Regions from separate parts of the Pseudoalteromonas sp. BSi20311 genome, predicted to be linked through region 3. Evidence: predicted binding sites of a transcription regulator. Region 3 holds the regulator's gene; each other region holds the start of a gene.

Region 1 (5,390 bases), on a different contig from region 3:
TTGTTTTTACCTATTTTACTTATTTTTTCGAGCTTTATTGGCGGCTGTGCGGGTTCTACCGGTGGTGGTATGAAAGTTGTTCGTGTGTTTTTGTTGTACTTGCAAGGGGTGCGCGAGCTTAACCGCTTAGTCCATCCCCGAGCTATATATTCAATAAAACTCGGGCGTAAAGCCTTACCTGACAAAGTAGTTGAAGCGGTATGGGGCTTTTTCTCAGCTTATGCACTAGTCTTTATTATTATAATGTTAGCGTTAATGGGCACAGGGTTAGACAACATTACCGCATTCTCTGCGACAGCAGCCTGCCTTAATAACTTGGGCCCAGGTTTGGGTGACGTAGCCTCTCATTATGGTGCTATTAGCGATGCCGCTAAATGGATATTAACAGTAGCTATGGTATTCGGCCGGTTAGAGATATTTACATTATTAGTGCTATTTACCCCAACATTTTGGCGTGGATAAGGTTTTAAATATTAGGAAGGAACTATGCAAAAAACCAATTTGGAAAAGTTAAACCAAATCGTCACAGGTGGCATAGTCGATGTAGAAATACTCACGCCAACCAGTAGCCGACGTGTAAAAACGGAGTTTATTGGTTTATTAGAAAACAAATTTATTATTTTAAACTATCCCAGCGCTAAGCGGCTCCCCATGGCAAGTGATTACTTGCGAGATGGGGTTATGGTGGTAGTAAGAGCGCTTATAGAGGGCAGTGGTGGGCACATCATTGCGTTTCGTCAGCAACTTATGTCTGTAGCCTCTCATCCAGCTAAATTATTGTTTATTCAATACCCTTCACAAGTACAGTTGTTTGCGCTTCGCTCACAAGCACGCATACCCACATTGTTTCCTGCTAAGTTAAAATTAACCGAAGAGCAACCGCCCTTTGAAGGGGTGATAAAAGACATTTCTCTCACCGGTGTTATGTTTGATATTAAAACTACTCAAGAACTCGATGAGCTAAAAGATATGCGCTGTACGGTTGTATTTGATGGCGATACTCAGCATGAGGGACAAATCTGCAGTGTAAAAAAACATGCTAACGGTATCTGTTGCGGAATTCGATTATTTGCCAGTGAAGAGCAAATGAAAACACTAATGGGGGATCATTTCATTGACCCAAGCGCGCTTGAAGTTGAAATAGCTTAGGGTCTGTTATCAAGTTGAACAAGCTTCTAATATAAATATCAGCAGGCTCCTGCGATTTCATGATTTCGTCATTTTGCAACAAATAGCCTTGTGCGGCTGTTTGTTTTAAACGCTATGTAAAATTTATTTTTTAAACTATTTAAAAACAGTAACTTAAATCTATTTTTTAATTGTAGTTTTTTATTTATAACAAAATAAATCTCAACTCACCTTCCTTTTTGTTTAATTAACCCTCTTTTTTAGCGGTTGCTAATCGACTGTGTGGTGTTTTCCTTAAACTCAACTCGCTGATTTTTAATGTTTTAATTTTATTGCCTCATCTACTGTTGCTAAAAAGCAACAAAATAACGAGTTGAATAGCGCCATTTTCAGCTAGGTACAGGTTAATTTATTGAAAATTATGGTTTTTATATTGTTGGCATCGAAGTTGTAATAGTCAGGCTGTATTGAACGAAACGTGATTTAAAGTAAAACACTTAATCGCATAAAACATAAACTTTGAAGGAAGATTGATTATGAAAAGCATTAATAAAACTTTAGCACTTATCGCATTAGCTTCTTCATCAGCGGCTTTTGCAGCAAGCGACTTTGACACGCTAGACGTTGACGGCAACGGCGCAATCAGTCAAAGCGAAGCATCAGTAGATGCAAAGCTAATGAGCATGTTTTCTGAGCTTGATACTGACCAAAACGGTGAGTTATCAAAAGAAGAATTTTCTAAAGCATAATCTTAAGCAATTAACGTTTTGGGAGCTTAACCTCCCACATTATTTAAACGATTTTAAGGAATACTCATTATGAAAACATTACACAAAACATTCGCACTTATCGCATTGGCTTCTTCATCAGCTGCCTTCGCAGCCAGCGACTTCGACACGCTTGATACCGACGGTAACGGCGCTATTAGCCAAAGTGAAGCATCAGTTGATGCAAAGCTAATGAGCATGTTCTCAGAGCTTGATACAGACCAAAACGGTGAGCTATCAAAAGCAGAATTTTCTAAAGCATAAGCTAAGGCTAGGCATATTCTGAGTTGCCAAAGACAACCTAAGTAGGCAAGGGAGCCTATGAAAAAGAATGACAAGGACGGTAATAGCCTGACATTTCCAATAGCACAAAGCATTACATTTTGAAGGATTAAATTATGAAAACATTACACAAAACATTCGCACTTATCGCGCTAGCTTCTTCATCAGCAGCCTTTGCCGCTAGCGACTTTGACACACTTGATGCCGACGGTAATGGGGTTATTAGTCAAAGCGAAGCTGCTGTAAACGCTGATTTAACCGCCGCATTTACTGAGCTTGATACTGACGGCAATGGTGAGCTTTCTAAAGCTGAGTTTGCAAACTTTTAATTTTTAACTTTTTTCATTGCACAGGGATCTCAGAAAAGGATTTCCCTCTTTAAGGAGACTTATTATGAAAGCATTAAATACAACGCTAGCGATTTTAGTATTAGCTTCATCATCAGCGGCATACGCAGCAGTAGACTTTGCCTCTTTTGATAGTAATGGTGACGGTGTAATTAGCCAGCAGGAAGCGGCTGCAAATAAACAACTCATGAATATTTTTGATGACTTAGATACTGACGGAAATGGTGAGCTTTCTAAAGAAGAGTTTGCAAAAGTACAATAAGTATTACCCCATCATACTCCACTAAAGCCGCTTAATAGTCAGCGGCTTTTTTGTGCTTGTTGATTACTTAACTCAAGCAGTTTAATTATAGAAAAATTGCGCTAACTTGGAATAACTTTTCAACCACGTTAATGTGCTTCTTATCAATTAAGAACATAATTACATGATCGCCTGATAGAATTATCGTGTCATCGTGGGCAATCAGTACATCGTCATTACGTACAATTGCACCTATTGTGGTGCCTGCTGGCAATTTAATATCAGCAATCGCGCGACCCACTACTTTAGATGTATTTTCATCACCATGGGCCACTGCTTCTATGGCTTCTGCAGCCCCTTTACGCAATGAGTACACGTTTACAATATCACCACGGCGCACGTGTGTAAGTAACGCAGAAATAGTCGCTTGTTGTGGTGAAATGGCAATATCAATTTCACCGCCTTGCACTAAATCAACGTAAGCACCTCGTTGAATAAGCACCATGGTTTTTTGTGCCCCCATGCGTTTTGCTAGCATGGCCGACATTATATTTACTTCATCGTCGTTGGTAACGGCAATGAACACATCAACCTGTTCTATGTGTTCTTCTGAGAGCAGCTCCTGATCGGACGCATCACCACAAAATACCACGGTGTTGTCGAGCATTTCAGAGAGTTGCTCTGCGCGTTCTTTACTGCGTTCTAATAATTTAACGCTGTGGTTTCTTTCTAGTGAACGGGCAAGGCCAGCACCAATGTTACCCCCACCGGCTATCATAATTTTTTTGTACGAGCGTTCCAGTTTTTGTAGCTCGTTCATTACCGCACGAATGTGTTTAGTAGCGGCAATAAAAAATACTTCATCGTCGGCTTCTATTACTGTGGTGCCTAATGGTTTTATTGCTTTGCCTTGACGGTAAATAGCAGCTACCCGGGTTTCAACATTAGGAATATGTTGTTTAAGTGTAGATAGGGCATAGCCTACCAATAAACCGCCATAGTAGGCTTTTACCGCCACTAAAGAGAGCATGCCATCGGCAAATTGCAGTACTTGTAATGCGCCAGGGTAGTCTATTAGGCGGCGAATATACTTAGTAACGAGTGCTTCTGGGGCTATGTAATGATCGACAGGTAAGTCATCATTATGAAAGAGTTTTTCGCGGTATTTTAAATACTGCTCAGAGCGAATACGGGCTATTTTGGTCGGTGTATTAAAAATACTGTAGGCAACTTGGCATGCCACCATGTTAACTTCATCTGAGCTGGTCACCGCAATAATCATATCGGCATCTTCAGCCCCTGCGCGACTTAACACGTCAGGGTGGGCGCCGTGGCCTGCAACACCTTGTAAATCGTATTTATCTTGCAGTTCGCGCAAGCGGTTACCGTCGATATCAACTACGGTTATTTCGTTTTGTTCACCCACTAGGTTTTCTGCGAGTGTGCCGCCAACTTGCCCAGCACCGAGTATGATTATTTTCATTATGTACCCGTATTATTAATACTAATTACATCAAAGTATTAGCTACCTCTAAATTGAAGTAGCTAAATGTGTTGCCTAGGCTTTTTTAACTAATTTAGCGTAGTAAAAACCGTCACTTTCGCCTGGTAATAACTGCAAGCCTGGTGTGGCTTTAGTGTCTTCGCTGTGTAGAGGAATATGTTCTACATCGTCGTTATTAGCTAAAAATTTAGCAACTTGTTGTTGGTTTTCTTGTGGAAGTACCGAGCAAGTTGCATACACTAATGTGCCGCCTGGTTTTAATAATGGCCAAATGCTATCGAGTATATCGCCCTGTAGGGTCGATAAGTCGTTAATGTCAGATGCGCGACGTAACCATTTAATATCTGGGTGACGACGAATTACGCCAGTTGCAGAGCAGGGTACATCTAACAAAATACGATCAAACTGTTCTTCATCCCACCAAGTGTGAGGTTGCGATGCATCTCCACATTGTAAATCGGCGCCTAAACCTATGCGTTCTAAGTTTTGTTTAACACGCTCGAGGCGTGTGGCATCGCTATCAAGCGCAAGTACATCAGCATCGGCAAGCTCTAAAATATGGCAGGTTTTACCACCAGGAGCTGCACAGGCATCGAGTATGTCATCACCATTTTGTGGGTCGAGATAGCGAGCTGCAAGCTGCGCTGCTGCATCTTGTACTGAACAAGCGCCGGTATCAAACTCAGGAAGTGAAAACACATCTCGAGGCTTACTTAGCTTTATGCCATCAATAAAATCTGGGTTTAGGGTATGTTCGATATCGTTAGCAGTTAGCATCTCGCTATATTCTTGGGTGCTAAACTGCGATTGATTCACTCGCAGCCACATTGGTGCTTGCTGCTGGTTTGCTTCTAGTATGTCTTCCCAGTTATTTGGGTAGGCTTCTTTTACTTGCTTTATAAACCAGTTTGGGTGGTTATATAAACACACTGGAATCTGTTTGGCTTTTTCTTCAAGCTCAAGTTGTTGGCGCTGAAAGCTTCGTAAAATGGCATTAATAAGCCCTTTTAGACCAAGAGCGCGTAATTGTTGTAACGCATTAACGGTTTCGCTAATTGCAGCATGTGGCGGTACACGCATGTGTTGTAGTTGGTAAATGCCCACATACAGCAAAAACTGAA
Region 2 (5,390 bases), on a different contig from region 3:
AAGAGCTTTGTTTTAAGACCTGTTATTAAAAACATCGTCTAATGTTAAACTAACTAAAATTTAGCAACCTAATTTGGCTATGTCTTTTTATCTTTCATTACTTACCCCGCATTTTGAACGTATAGCTATTGGCGAAACCCTAACCTCACTTTGGAGCGGCTGCGGCCATATTGTGAAGTGTCAGCTTGATGAGCAGGCCTGTGTAATTAAAGCGATTAAAGTACCCGATCACATTAATCATTCTAAAATTAAACAAAGTGCGTTTGCGCTTAATAGAAAACGTGACTCTTACCACGTTGAATATACGTTTTATCAGCAATTTAGCCATAAACTGCCCAAGCAAGCGGCAGCTATTGAATGCATTAAAGCAATCAACAAAGGTGATGAGTATGCCTTGGTGTTTAAAGACTTTTCAAAACAGGGATACACCCAAGCAACCACTGAGAATATAAAGGCGATATTAAAGTGGTTGGCACAGTTTCATGCCTTTCATTTAAATGCCTTTCATTTAAATACAAAGTTTGATGGCTTATGGCCGCAAGGAAGCTATTGGCATTTAGATACCCGGCCTGATGAATTTAATAACTTACCTGAAAAGTCCGATATTAAACAGGCTGCATCATTGTTAAACAGTGCGTTAAAGCAATGTAATTATAAAACGTTAATTCATGGTGATGCCAAGCTTGCTAATTTTTCCGCTAATAGCCAAGGGCATATACGCGGTTATGACTTTCAATATGTGGGTGCGGGTGTTGGGATGGTAGATGTTATGTATTTTATGACCAGTTGTTTGGATGATTCTGAGCTTCACAAACATGCACAAACTTACCTCAACTATTATTTTAGCCAGTTTAAAAACGCACTCAGTCACTACCAACCAGCAGTGAATGCGGATGACGTTATTGCACAATGGGCTCATTTATGGCCGGTGGCGTGGGCAGACTTTTATCGGTTTTTACTTGGGTGGAGCCCCGAGCACAAAAAAATTAACGGCTACATGCATGCTCAGGTAAATAATTGGTTAGCCAGTAACAACTCATAAACACAAAAAGTTGAACAGTTATGGCTAAATTAAATATTTTGGCACGAACTATGAAATCAGGGCTAAAATTAACAGTCAAACGGCCTGTTTTAATATAAAATACGTCAAATTTTTTATCACTAGGTTTATTACTATGGCTATTCACGTTATTTCTCACCCCCTTGTTCAACATAAGTTAGGTTTAATGCGCGCGCATGGAATTAGCACGAAAAGTTTTCGAGAGTTGTGTTCAGAAGTTGGCACATTATTAACTTACGAAGCCACTAAAAACCTAGAATTAGAAGATAACGAAATTACAGGTTGGGACGGTAATAAACTTAAAGTTGAGCATATTAAAGGTAAAAAAATTACCGTTGTGCCAATTTTACGCGCGGGCCTTGGGATGATGGACGGCGTAATGCAATTACTCCCAGCGGCTAAAGTGAGTGTAGTGGGTTTAGAGCGTAACGAAGAAACACTTGAGCCAGTACCTTATTTTGAAAAGCTAGTAGGTAATATTGATGAGCGTTTGAGCTTAGTGATTGACCCTATGCTGGCTACTGGTGGCTCTATGATCGCCACCATCGATATGCTTAAAAAAGCAGGCTGTAAAGAAATTAAAGTCATTGTACTGGTTGCTGCACCTGAAGGCGTTGAAAAAACATTAGCCGCTCACCCAGATGTAGAGATTTTTACAGCCTCAGTTGATAGCCACCTCAATGAAAAAGGCTACATTATCCCAGGATTAGGGGATGCAGGTGATAAAATTTTCGGTACGGTTTACTAGGGTTTAGCAGTGCAAAATAATTCTACGTTTTCAATAAAAACCATTTTAACGGGTGCCCAAATGCTATTTGTAGCGTTTGGTGCGCTGGTATTAGTGCCTATTTTAACCGGCCTCGATCCGAGTGTTGCGTTGTTTACCGCAGGTTTAGGTACTTTGTTGTTTCAATTTGTCACTAAAGGCCAAGTGCCTATCTTTTTAGCCTCGTCATTTGCGTTTATTGCACCCATTATTGCCTCAGTGCAAATGTGGGGAATACCCGTCACTATGGGCGGCTTAATGGCAGCGGGCTTTACTTATATGCTGTTGAGTTTATTGGTGAAGTTTAAAGGCACAAAAACCTTACATAAAATTTTGCCGCCAATTGTGGTCGGCCCAGTCATTATGGTGATTGGCCTAGCACTCGCGCCTGCGGCGGTTAATATGGCGATGGGTAAAAGTGGCGATGGTGGCACACAAATTATTGCCTACGACAGCGCTATTATTATTTCTATGTTCTCGTTGCTCGTTACTTTAGTGTTTGCCGTGTGGGGTAAAGGGGTATTTAAATTAATACCTATTTTAGCCGGTGTTGTTGCCGGTTACACGCTATCGTTATTTATGGGGATAGTGCAGTTTGAGGCCGTAAGTAATGCGCAGTGGCTAGCTGTACCAAACTTTGTGTTACCAGAGTTTAAATGGCAAGCCATATTATTTATGGTGCCGGTGGCAATTGCGCCTGCTATTGAACACATTGGCGACATGATGGCAATTAGCCAAGTTACAAAAAAAGACTATTTGAAAAAACCAGGGCTCCATCGCACTTTATTTGGTGACGGTTTAGCTACGTCTGCCGCATCCTTATTTGGTGGCCCACCGAACACCACTTACTCAGAGGTAACTGGTGCGGTAATGCTTACTAAAAACTTTAATCCTAAAGTAATGATGTGGACTGCCATTATCGCAATTTGCTTAGCATTTGTGGCTAAAATGGGCGCTAGTTTGCAAACCATTCCGGTGCCAGTAATGGGTGGCATAATGATTTTATTATTTGGCTCTATTGCGGTTATTGGTTTAAACACCTTAGTTAAATCGGGCGATGACTTAAGTGAGCCGCGCAATTTAAGTATTGTGGCACTTATTTTAATTTGTGGTATTGGTGGTATGTACATAGGTAGTAGTGAGTTCAGCCTAGAAGGTGTGAGCTTGTGTGCTATTTTAGGCATAGTATTAAACTTAGTATTACCCAAAGCACAGAGCAACCAGAGTTAAATTTGCACTGTGGCTAAAAATATTGCACCAAAAAAGCGCATTTTAAATGCGCTTTTTTTTTAACCTACTAAAAAGTAACAATAAATAATATTGGTCTAGTAACTGCATTTCCTTAGTCATACCCTATAGTTGACTCAGGGATTGTTATATGGAGACCAAGAGTGTGGATATAAATGCTTTTTTAGTAAAACACCAACTGCCGTTGAAATATCAGTATATTAGCGAGCAGTATTTTTCTGCTATTGCGCAGGACATTCTAACCAGTAAAAAAACAGCCCCTTTATTTGTCGCGATTAATGGCTGCCAAGGCTCAGGGAAAACCACTCTTGGTGATTATTTAGTAACTTGGTTTAGCCAAAATACCCACCTAAATTGTGTTGCGCTTTCTATTGATGACTTTTATTTATCAACTCAAAAACGCCAACAGTTAGCCCAAGATGTGCATTGTTTATTCGCCACTAGAGGCGTACCGGGTACACATGATGTTGCGCTGATGGATAACACCGTTAGTCGTTTATTAAATGCAGAAGTAAATGTACCGCTGCCGCGTTTTAATAAGCAACAAGATGAACCCGTAGCAAAAAACAAATGGTTAACCAATAGTCAGCCGGTCGATATTGTTATTTTAGAAGGGTGGTGTGTAGCCAGTGAACCACAGCAGCCTTTTACTTTAGTTGAGCCTATTAACGAGCTAGAAAAATCATACGATCAACAAGGGTTATGGCGTCGCTGTATTAACAGCTGTTTAGCCAATGAATATAAAACCGTTTTTGATAAAATCGATTATACAATTATGCTCAAAGCCCCGAGTTTTGATGATGTGTTTGCGTGGCGCCAAGAGCAAGAACACAAGTTAATTGCCAAGCAAGGGCAGGGCGCAGGCACTATGACTGATGAGCAGTTATTGTGGTTTATTTCTCATTTTGAACGCATCACGCGTGAAAACCTCAACACCCTTAGTGCTAAAGCAAATGCACTTATAGAGCTCGATAGTAATCGAGATGTAACTGCGATGGTGCTTACAAGCGATAGTATTGTACAACCTATCATTTTTACCGATTTAGATGGCACATTACTCAATCACAGAGATTACAACACCGATGCGGTAGATACCTTATTACAAGAGCTGCAATACAGCGGTGTACCTGTGGTATTTAATACCAGCAAAACATTTAGTGAAGTGGTGGCACTGCAACAAGCGCTTAATATTACACAGCCTTTCATTGTTGAAAATGGCTCGGCTGTTTATATTCCTAAAAATTATTTTAATCTCAGGCCAATTGGCTGCGGCGAATACCAAGGCTACTGGTGTTACTCGTTTGCTGCACCCATTAGCAATTTATGGACTGATTTAAAACGCTTAAAAAAAGACTACGGCGACCAATATAGTTTGTTTAGTGAGCTGACCAGTGAGCAGGTAATGAAAATGACAGGATTAAACCAGCTACAAGCAACGCAAGCACAAACCCGTCAATACTCAGATCCGCTCTACTGGCATGGCGATGAGCAGCAACTAAATGAATTTATCAATGCGATATCAGTATATGGCTACGAGGTTAAAGTAGGCGGGCGCTTTGTTCACATTGGAAAAAATACCGATAAAAGCATGGCTCAGCAATGGTTAGTGCAGCAGTTTAATACGCAGTTTACTAAAGCGCTGAGCATTATTGCGCTAGGGGATAGTGAAAACGATAAGCAAATGCTAGAAGAGGCTGATATCGCCATCATCATTACCAATCCAGAGAGTAAAAAGCCAGTTAAATTAACCTATAACAAAGCGCGCTATTCTCAATTGCCGGCACCGCTAGGCTGGGTTGAAGAAATTACAGCACTACCTTGTATTAACAGTATTTTACCCAGTTCTGAGGAGTATAGTTTACATGGCTGATTTTTATCAAAATGGCATTATTACAACACTACATAACATTGCCAATAGACCCGTAGACGATTTAGAAAAAGAGTTACTTGGCTTTAGTAAACAGCGACCAATGGGGCTTATATTGCCTTCATTATTTAGTGAGTTAGAAGGCCCTGCTTTACAAAATATTGTTAAAGAGCTGCAACAAGTACCGTATTTATCGCAAATAACTATAGGCTTAGACAGAGCCGACGAAAGCCAGTATCGCTATGCATTGAACTTTTTTAAATCGCTTGATCAAAACCATAAAGTGTTGTGGAACGATGGCCCACGTTTGCAGGCGCTCGATAAAGAGCTTCAAGCCTTAGGTGTGGCGCCACGTGAGCTCGGTAAAGGCCGTAATGTGTGGTATTGCATGGGGTATAAATTAGCCACCGCTGAGGTTGAATCAATCGCCTTGCATGACTGTGATATTT
Region 3 (5,390 bases):
AAATGGAGTTATATCAACAACTCGGTTTTACCTTTTTTGAAAAACCTATATTTACGTTATATAACGAACAGCAAACATGGCGTATTAACGCTGATGAAGCCACCCTCTACGACGATCGGCAACTGGTGTTAGAGGGTAATGTGAAAGCGCTAAATTTAGTCGATAACGCCATGATCGATACGATCACAGCCGATAGCATCAATGTAGATATAAAACTACTGACTATGCAGTCACAGCAGCCAGTCGTTATTACAGGACCTAATTTAAAAATCATCGGTAAAGGCCTTGAAGCCGATTTAAAAACCGAAGTGATTAAACTTATTAACCATACGCGAACCCTATATTATGACCAATAACCTATTTAAAATTTTAATTGTTCCTTCACTACTGATTGCATTTCATAGCCATGCAGAGGAAACCGTTGAAGCCCCTGCGGCTAATCAAATTTCAATTAGTGCTGACAGACAGGAAGGTCAATTAAAAGAAAACGTGGGCATTTTTGAGAAAAATGTTGAAATTATTCATGGTAATCGCCGCATTACCGCCGATCGTTTAGAAGTACATAAACGTGATGACTTAGGCGAGAATAAGCAACTTTTAATTGCCACAGGTAGCCCTGCTTACTTTGAAGAAACACAAGCTGATGGCACCATCATGAGCGCCAGTGCCAATGAAGTTCGCTATGATGTATCGCAACGTTTTTTAACCTTAATCGGTGATGCCAGTATCGCTCAAGCAGGTCAAAAAATTACCGCTAAAAGTATCACCTACGATATAGAGCAGCAGTTGATTAGCGCAGAAAAAGATGAAAATTCAACCGATCGTGTACACACCATTTTGGTGCCTGTTGAAAACAAAAAAGAAGACGATAAAGGCCAACCATGAGCACATTAAAAGCAGAGCTATTAGCAAAAAGCTATAAAGGCCGTGAAGTGGTGAAAAATGTTGGCCTAGAAGTCGAAGCTGGCAGTATTGTCGGTTTACTTGGCCCCAATGGCGCAGGTAAAACCACGACCTTTTACATGATTGTAGGCCTTGTACCGAGCGATAAAGGTAAAATATCAATAGATGATCAAGATATCACTTTATTACCTATGCATAGCCGAGCTCGCTTAGGGATTGGTTACTTACCACAAGAATCATCGATTTTTAGAAAGCTGACGGTTTACCAAAACTTAATGGCTATTTTAGAAACACGTAAAGAGCTTAATAAACAACAGCGTGAAGATACCTTAAATAATTTACTTGATGAATTTAGCATTCAGCATATTCGTGACAGCCAAGGTATGGCTCTGTCAGGCGGTGAACGCCGCCGTGTTGAAATTGCCCGGGCATTAGCAGCAAATCCTAAATTTATACTATTGGACGAACCCTTTGCAGGGGTTGATCCTATCTCTGTATTAGATATTAAAAAGATCATAGAGCATCTTAAAAATCGAGGGATTGGCGTATTGATCACAGATCACAACGTACGCGAAACACTTGATGTTTGTGAAAAAGCCTACATAGTTTCTCATGGGGAGTTAATTGCATCAGGCACTCCAGATTACGTATTAAACGATAAAACAGTACGCGATGTTTATTTGGGCGAGCAGTTCAAGCTCTAATATTTGTGTTATTCCACTAAGCATCTGCTAAGATTAATTATACTTAGGTCTGTTGACCTTTCAAGGTTGAATTTGCAGCAGTCTGTTTGGTATTTAGGCAAGGCAGAGCCTATGTGATGTGGTATTCCCCATAAATAGGCGATAACGCAGCATCAATGCCAAACAGGCGCTGCCCTTCGGGTTCTGCCTAGGGACGATTTACTTTTTGTTGCTCGGTTTTGACTTAGCCCACTAGGTTACAAACCTCGCGCCGCGATTAAACCGCCCCTAGTTTGAACAAATTTTAATCCGTAAAGGTCAACAGACCGTAATTTAAAAGGATTGTTAGAGATAAATGAGGCAATCATTACAGCTGCGCATGGGCCAGCAACTTACAATGACTCCACAGTTGCAACAAGCAATTCGCTTATTGCAGCTCAGTACATTGGATCTCCAGCAAGAAATTCAAGAAGCGCTCGATAGCAATCCCTTGCTTGAAGTTGAAGAACAAGATTACAGCGAAGATGCTGCGGGTAAAAACGAACAAAAAGCCGATAACGATGAATCAACGCTAAGTACTTCAGCTGACGAAAAACCTAGCGAGTATGAGCAAGACAGCGGCGAAGCCATGAGCAAAGACACCATTAGCGATGATATGGCAATGGATGTTACATGGGATGAATACATGAGCGCAGCACCTGCCTCTTCATCGGGACCGATGCCTGAAGATGAATCAATTTATCAAGGCTCTTCAACTGAAACGCTGCATGAATATTTAATGTGGCAATTGCAACTGACGCCATTTAGTCCTACAGATGAAGCCATTGCGATTGCAATAGTAGAAGCCGTGGACGACTCAGGTATTTTAACCCTTAGCTGTGAAGAAATTTTAGAAAGCTTTAATCAAGAAAACGACGACGAAGATGAAGTTGAACTTGATGAAATAGAAGCGGTATTAAAGCGTATTCAATTATTTGATCCGGTAGGAATAGCCGCGCGTAGTTTACAAGAGTGCTTGTGTATTCAACTTAATCAGTTTGATAAAGACACGCCTTTTTTAAACGAAACAAAAATGATTTTAACCGATCATATTGATTTGCTGGCTGCACGTGATTATCGCACGTTAATGAAAAAAACTAAGCTCAAAGAAGATGAGCTTAAAGAGATCATGACGTTAATTCATACCCTTAGCCCAAAACCGGCGGACACTATTGTCAGAGAAGAGTCAGAGTATGTTATTCCTGATGTGTCGGTTAAAAAAATTAAAGGGCGTTGGGTGGTTGAACTAAACCCTGATAGCATGCCTAAAATTAGGGTAAACAGCCAATATGCGGCTATGTCACGTACTGTTAAATCAAGTGGTGATAGCCAGTTTATTCGCTCACACTTGCAAGAAGCAAAATGGTTTATAAAAAGTCTAGAAAGTAGAAACGACACGCTACTTAAAGTAACTAACTGTATTGTGCAACAGCAACAGGCCTTTTTTGAACATGGTCCTGAGGCAATGAAGCCTATGGTGCTTAATGATGTGGCAGAAATGGTAGAAATGCACGAATCGACTATTTCACGTGTTACTACGCAAAAATACATGCACACACCACGGGGTATTTTTGAGCTTAAATATTTCTTTTCAAGCCATGTAAGCACTGAAAACGGTGGCGAATGTTCATCAACAGCAATTCGCGCATTAATTAAAAAATTAATCGCAGCAGAAAACTCAGCTAAACCATTGAGTGATAGTAAAATTGCAGATATATTGGCAGAGCAAGGAATTAAAGTAGCAAGGAGAACTATTGCAAAATATCGCGAATCTCTAGCTATTCCCCCGTCGAATCAACGAAAAAGTTTGATTTAAGGCGTACAACAAAGAGGAAAATGTTTATGCAACTGAACTTAACTGGTCGCCATGTAGATATTACTGACTCGCTTAGAGACTACGTAAATAGTAAATTTGCAAAGCTGCAGAGGCACACTGATCACATAACGAATGTGCATGTTATTCTCGATGTAGAAAAACTAAACCAAAAAGCTGAAGCAACCGTTCATGTTAGTGGCGCTGAAATTTTTGCCTCTACTGAACATCAAGATATGTATGCCGCTATAGACTCGCTGATTGACAAGCTAGATCGTCAAGTAATTAAACACAAAGAGAAACTTGCTCGACACTAACACTATGAAACTAAGCTCACTTATCTGTCAGGACTGCAGTAAAGCTGCGGTCCTTTTTAATAGTAAAAAAAGAATTTTAGAATTTATCAGTGAATTGGCTCACAATAAACTGCCCTATTTAACCCAACAAGATATTCTCAACGCGTTAACCGCTAGAGAAAAGCTAGGGAGTACAGGTATAGGCCGAGGAATTGCAATTCCACATGGTCGTATGAGTGGTGCACAAGAGCCTCTTGCACTTATACTGGTGAGCGAAACGGCTATTAATTTTGATGCGATAGATAACCGACCGGTCGACATTTTTGTTGCCTTAATTGTCCCAGACGGTGACAATCAACAGCATTTAAAGACCTTAGCTACCATTGCAGATAAGCTCAACGAAAAAGAATTTTGTAAGCAATTACGGGCGGCAAAATCCGACAATGAGCTGTACCAAGTCATTGTCAGTCAACCGTAGTAACAATAAAGGGTGATAAATGGAATTAATAATTATAAGTGGTCGCTCAGGTTCTGGTAAATCTGTTGCGTTACGGGTTGTTGAGGATTTAGGTTATTATTGTGTAGATAATATTCCTTTAAATTTATTACCATCTCTTGTTCGTAGTGTTTCCGACAGCTACAACAAAATTGCCGTAAGTGTTGATGTGCGTAACTTACCTAAAGAGCAGCAACAGTTTAATGAAATCATTGAATATTTACCTGGTTTCACTAAACCAACGGTGTTTTATTTAGACAGTGACGATCAAACATTAATTAAACGCTTTTCGGAAACTAGGCGTCTTCACCCTCTTTCGATTGACTCACTGCCGCTTGATTTAGCAATAAAAAAAGAAAAACAACTACTGGATGTTTTGATCAATCATGCTGATCATATGATTGATACCACTGATTTAAGTGTGCATCAGCTGGCTGAGTCTATCCGTGAAAAAATACTCGGTAAAAAAGACAAACAACTGATCATTACCTTTGAGTCATTTGGTTTTAAGCACGGTATACCCAAAGAAGCAGATTACGTATTCGATGCCCGATTTTTACCAAACCCGCATTGGGAGCCTGAACTTAAGCCACTCACAGGGCTAGATCAACCGGTAAAAGACTACCTAGCCAGCCACAGCATAGTACAAAAATTTACATGGCAAATTCAAACCTTTGTACAAACATGGTTGCCGCATTTAGAAAGAAATAACCGCAGCTATTTGACCATAGCCATAGGTTGTACTGGTGGACAACACCGTTCTGTTTACTTAGCGCAAACTATAGGTGAAAGTTTTGCAATGAGTCATCCTAATGTAAAAATTCGTCACAGAGAACAAGAATAACATCAAAGAGAATAGTAATGCGGTTAGAAAACACATTTTTAATAAAAAACAAGTTAGGCCTGCATGCCAGAGCAGCTACGGTGCTGGCACAGCTTTCTGTGCAATTTGATGCCTCAATCACGTTATTTCAAGACGATAAACAAGCCGCTGGCGACAGTGTATTAGCACTTATGTTACTCGAAAGCAGTCAAGGCAAAGAAGTTAAGGTAGTATGTGAAGGCCCTGACGCAGAGCCTGCACTTAATGCAATTGGTGAGCTCATTGACCAACGATTTAATGAGCAAGAGTAATCCTGCTTATAAGCTAAGGTTAATAG

What was found. The regulator sigma-54, encoded in region 3, starts transcription at its own class of promoters, with help from an activator protein. The targets are predictions, from matches to a motif close to GTTGGCACGNNNNTNGNNT.
Region 1: a site for sigma-54 is predicted at 1,564-1,582, ahead of P20311_RS11470 (EF-hand domain-containing protein). Genes of this name have one in related genera too.
Region 2: a site for sigma-54 is predicted at 3,185-3,203, ahead of P20311_RS17415 (HAD-IIB family hydrolase). Genes of this name have one in related genera too.

Annotation. Positions count from the first base shown of each region.
Region 1 covers NZ_BADU01000097.1:11,307-16,696, reverse strand. Annotated here, with positions in the region: gene P20311_RS11480 (TrkH family potassium uptake protein) at 1-462, shown strand, start outside; gene P20311_RS11475 (flagellar brake protein) at 487-1,149, shown strand; gene P20311_RS11470 (EF-hand domain-containing protein) at 1,665-1,877, shown strand; gene P20311_RS11465 (EF-hand domain-containing protein) at 1,947-2,159, shown strand; gene P20311_RS11460 (EF-hand domain-containing protein) at 2,294-2,506, shown strand; gene P20311_RS11455 (calmodulin) at 2,571-2,786, shown strand; gene trkA (Trk system potassium transporter TrkA) at 2,872-4,248, opposite strand; gene rsmB (16S rRNA (cytosine(967)-C(5))-methyltransferase RsmB) at 4,324-5,390, opposite strand, start outside.
Region 2 covers NZ_BADU01000168.1:20,154-25,543, reverse strand. Annotated here, with positions in the region: gene P20311_RS17430 (oxidoreductase family protein) at 80-1,042, shown strand; gene upp (uracil phosphoribosyltransferase) at 1,176-1,808, shown strand; gene P20311_RS17420 (uracil-xanthine permease family protein) at 1,818-3,056, shown strand; gene P20311_RS17415 (HAD-IIB family hydrolase) at 3,205-4,944, shown strand; gene P20311_RS17410 (hypothetical protein) at 4,937-5,390, shown strand, end outside.
Region 3 covers NZ_BADU01000188.1:40,323-45,712, reverse strand. Annotated here, with positions in the region: gene lptC (LPS export ABC transporter periplasmic protein LptC) at 1-356, shown strand, start outside; gene lptA (lipopolysaccharide transport periplasmic protein LptA) at 346-885, shown strand; gene lptB (LPS export ABC transporter ATP-binding protein) at 882-1,607, shown strand; gene P20311_RS17995 (RNA polymerase factor sigma-54) at 1,942-3,441, shown strand; gene hpf (ribosome hibernation promoting factor) at 3,468-3,755, shown strand; gene ptsN (PTS IIA-like nitrogen regulatory protein PtsN) at 3,760-4,212, shown strand; gene rapZ (RNase adapter RapZ) at 4,232-5,074, shown strand; gene P20311_RS17975 (HPr family phosphocarrier protein) at 5,092-5,364, shown strand.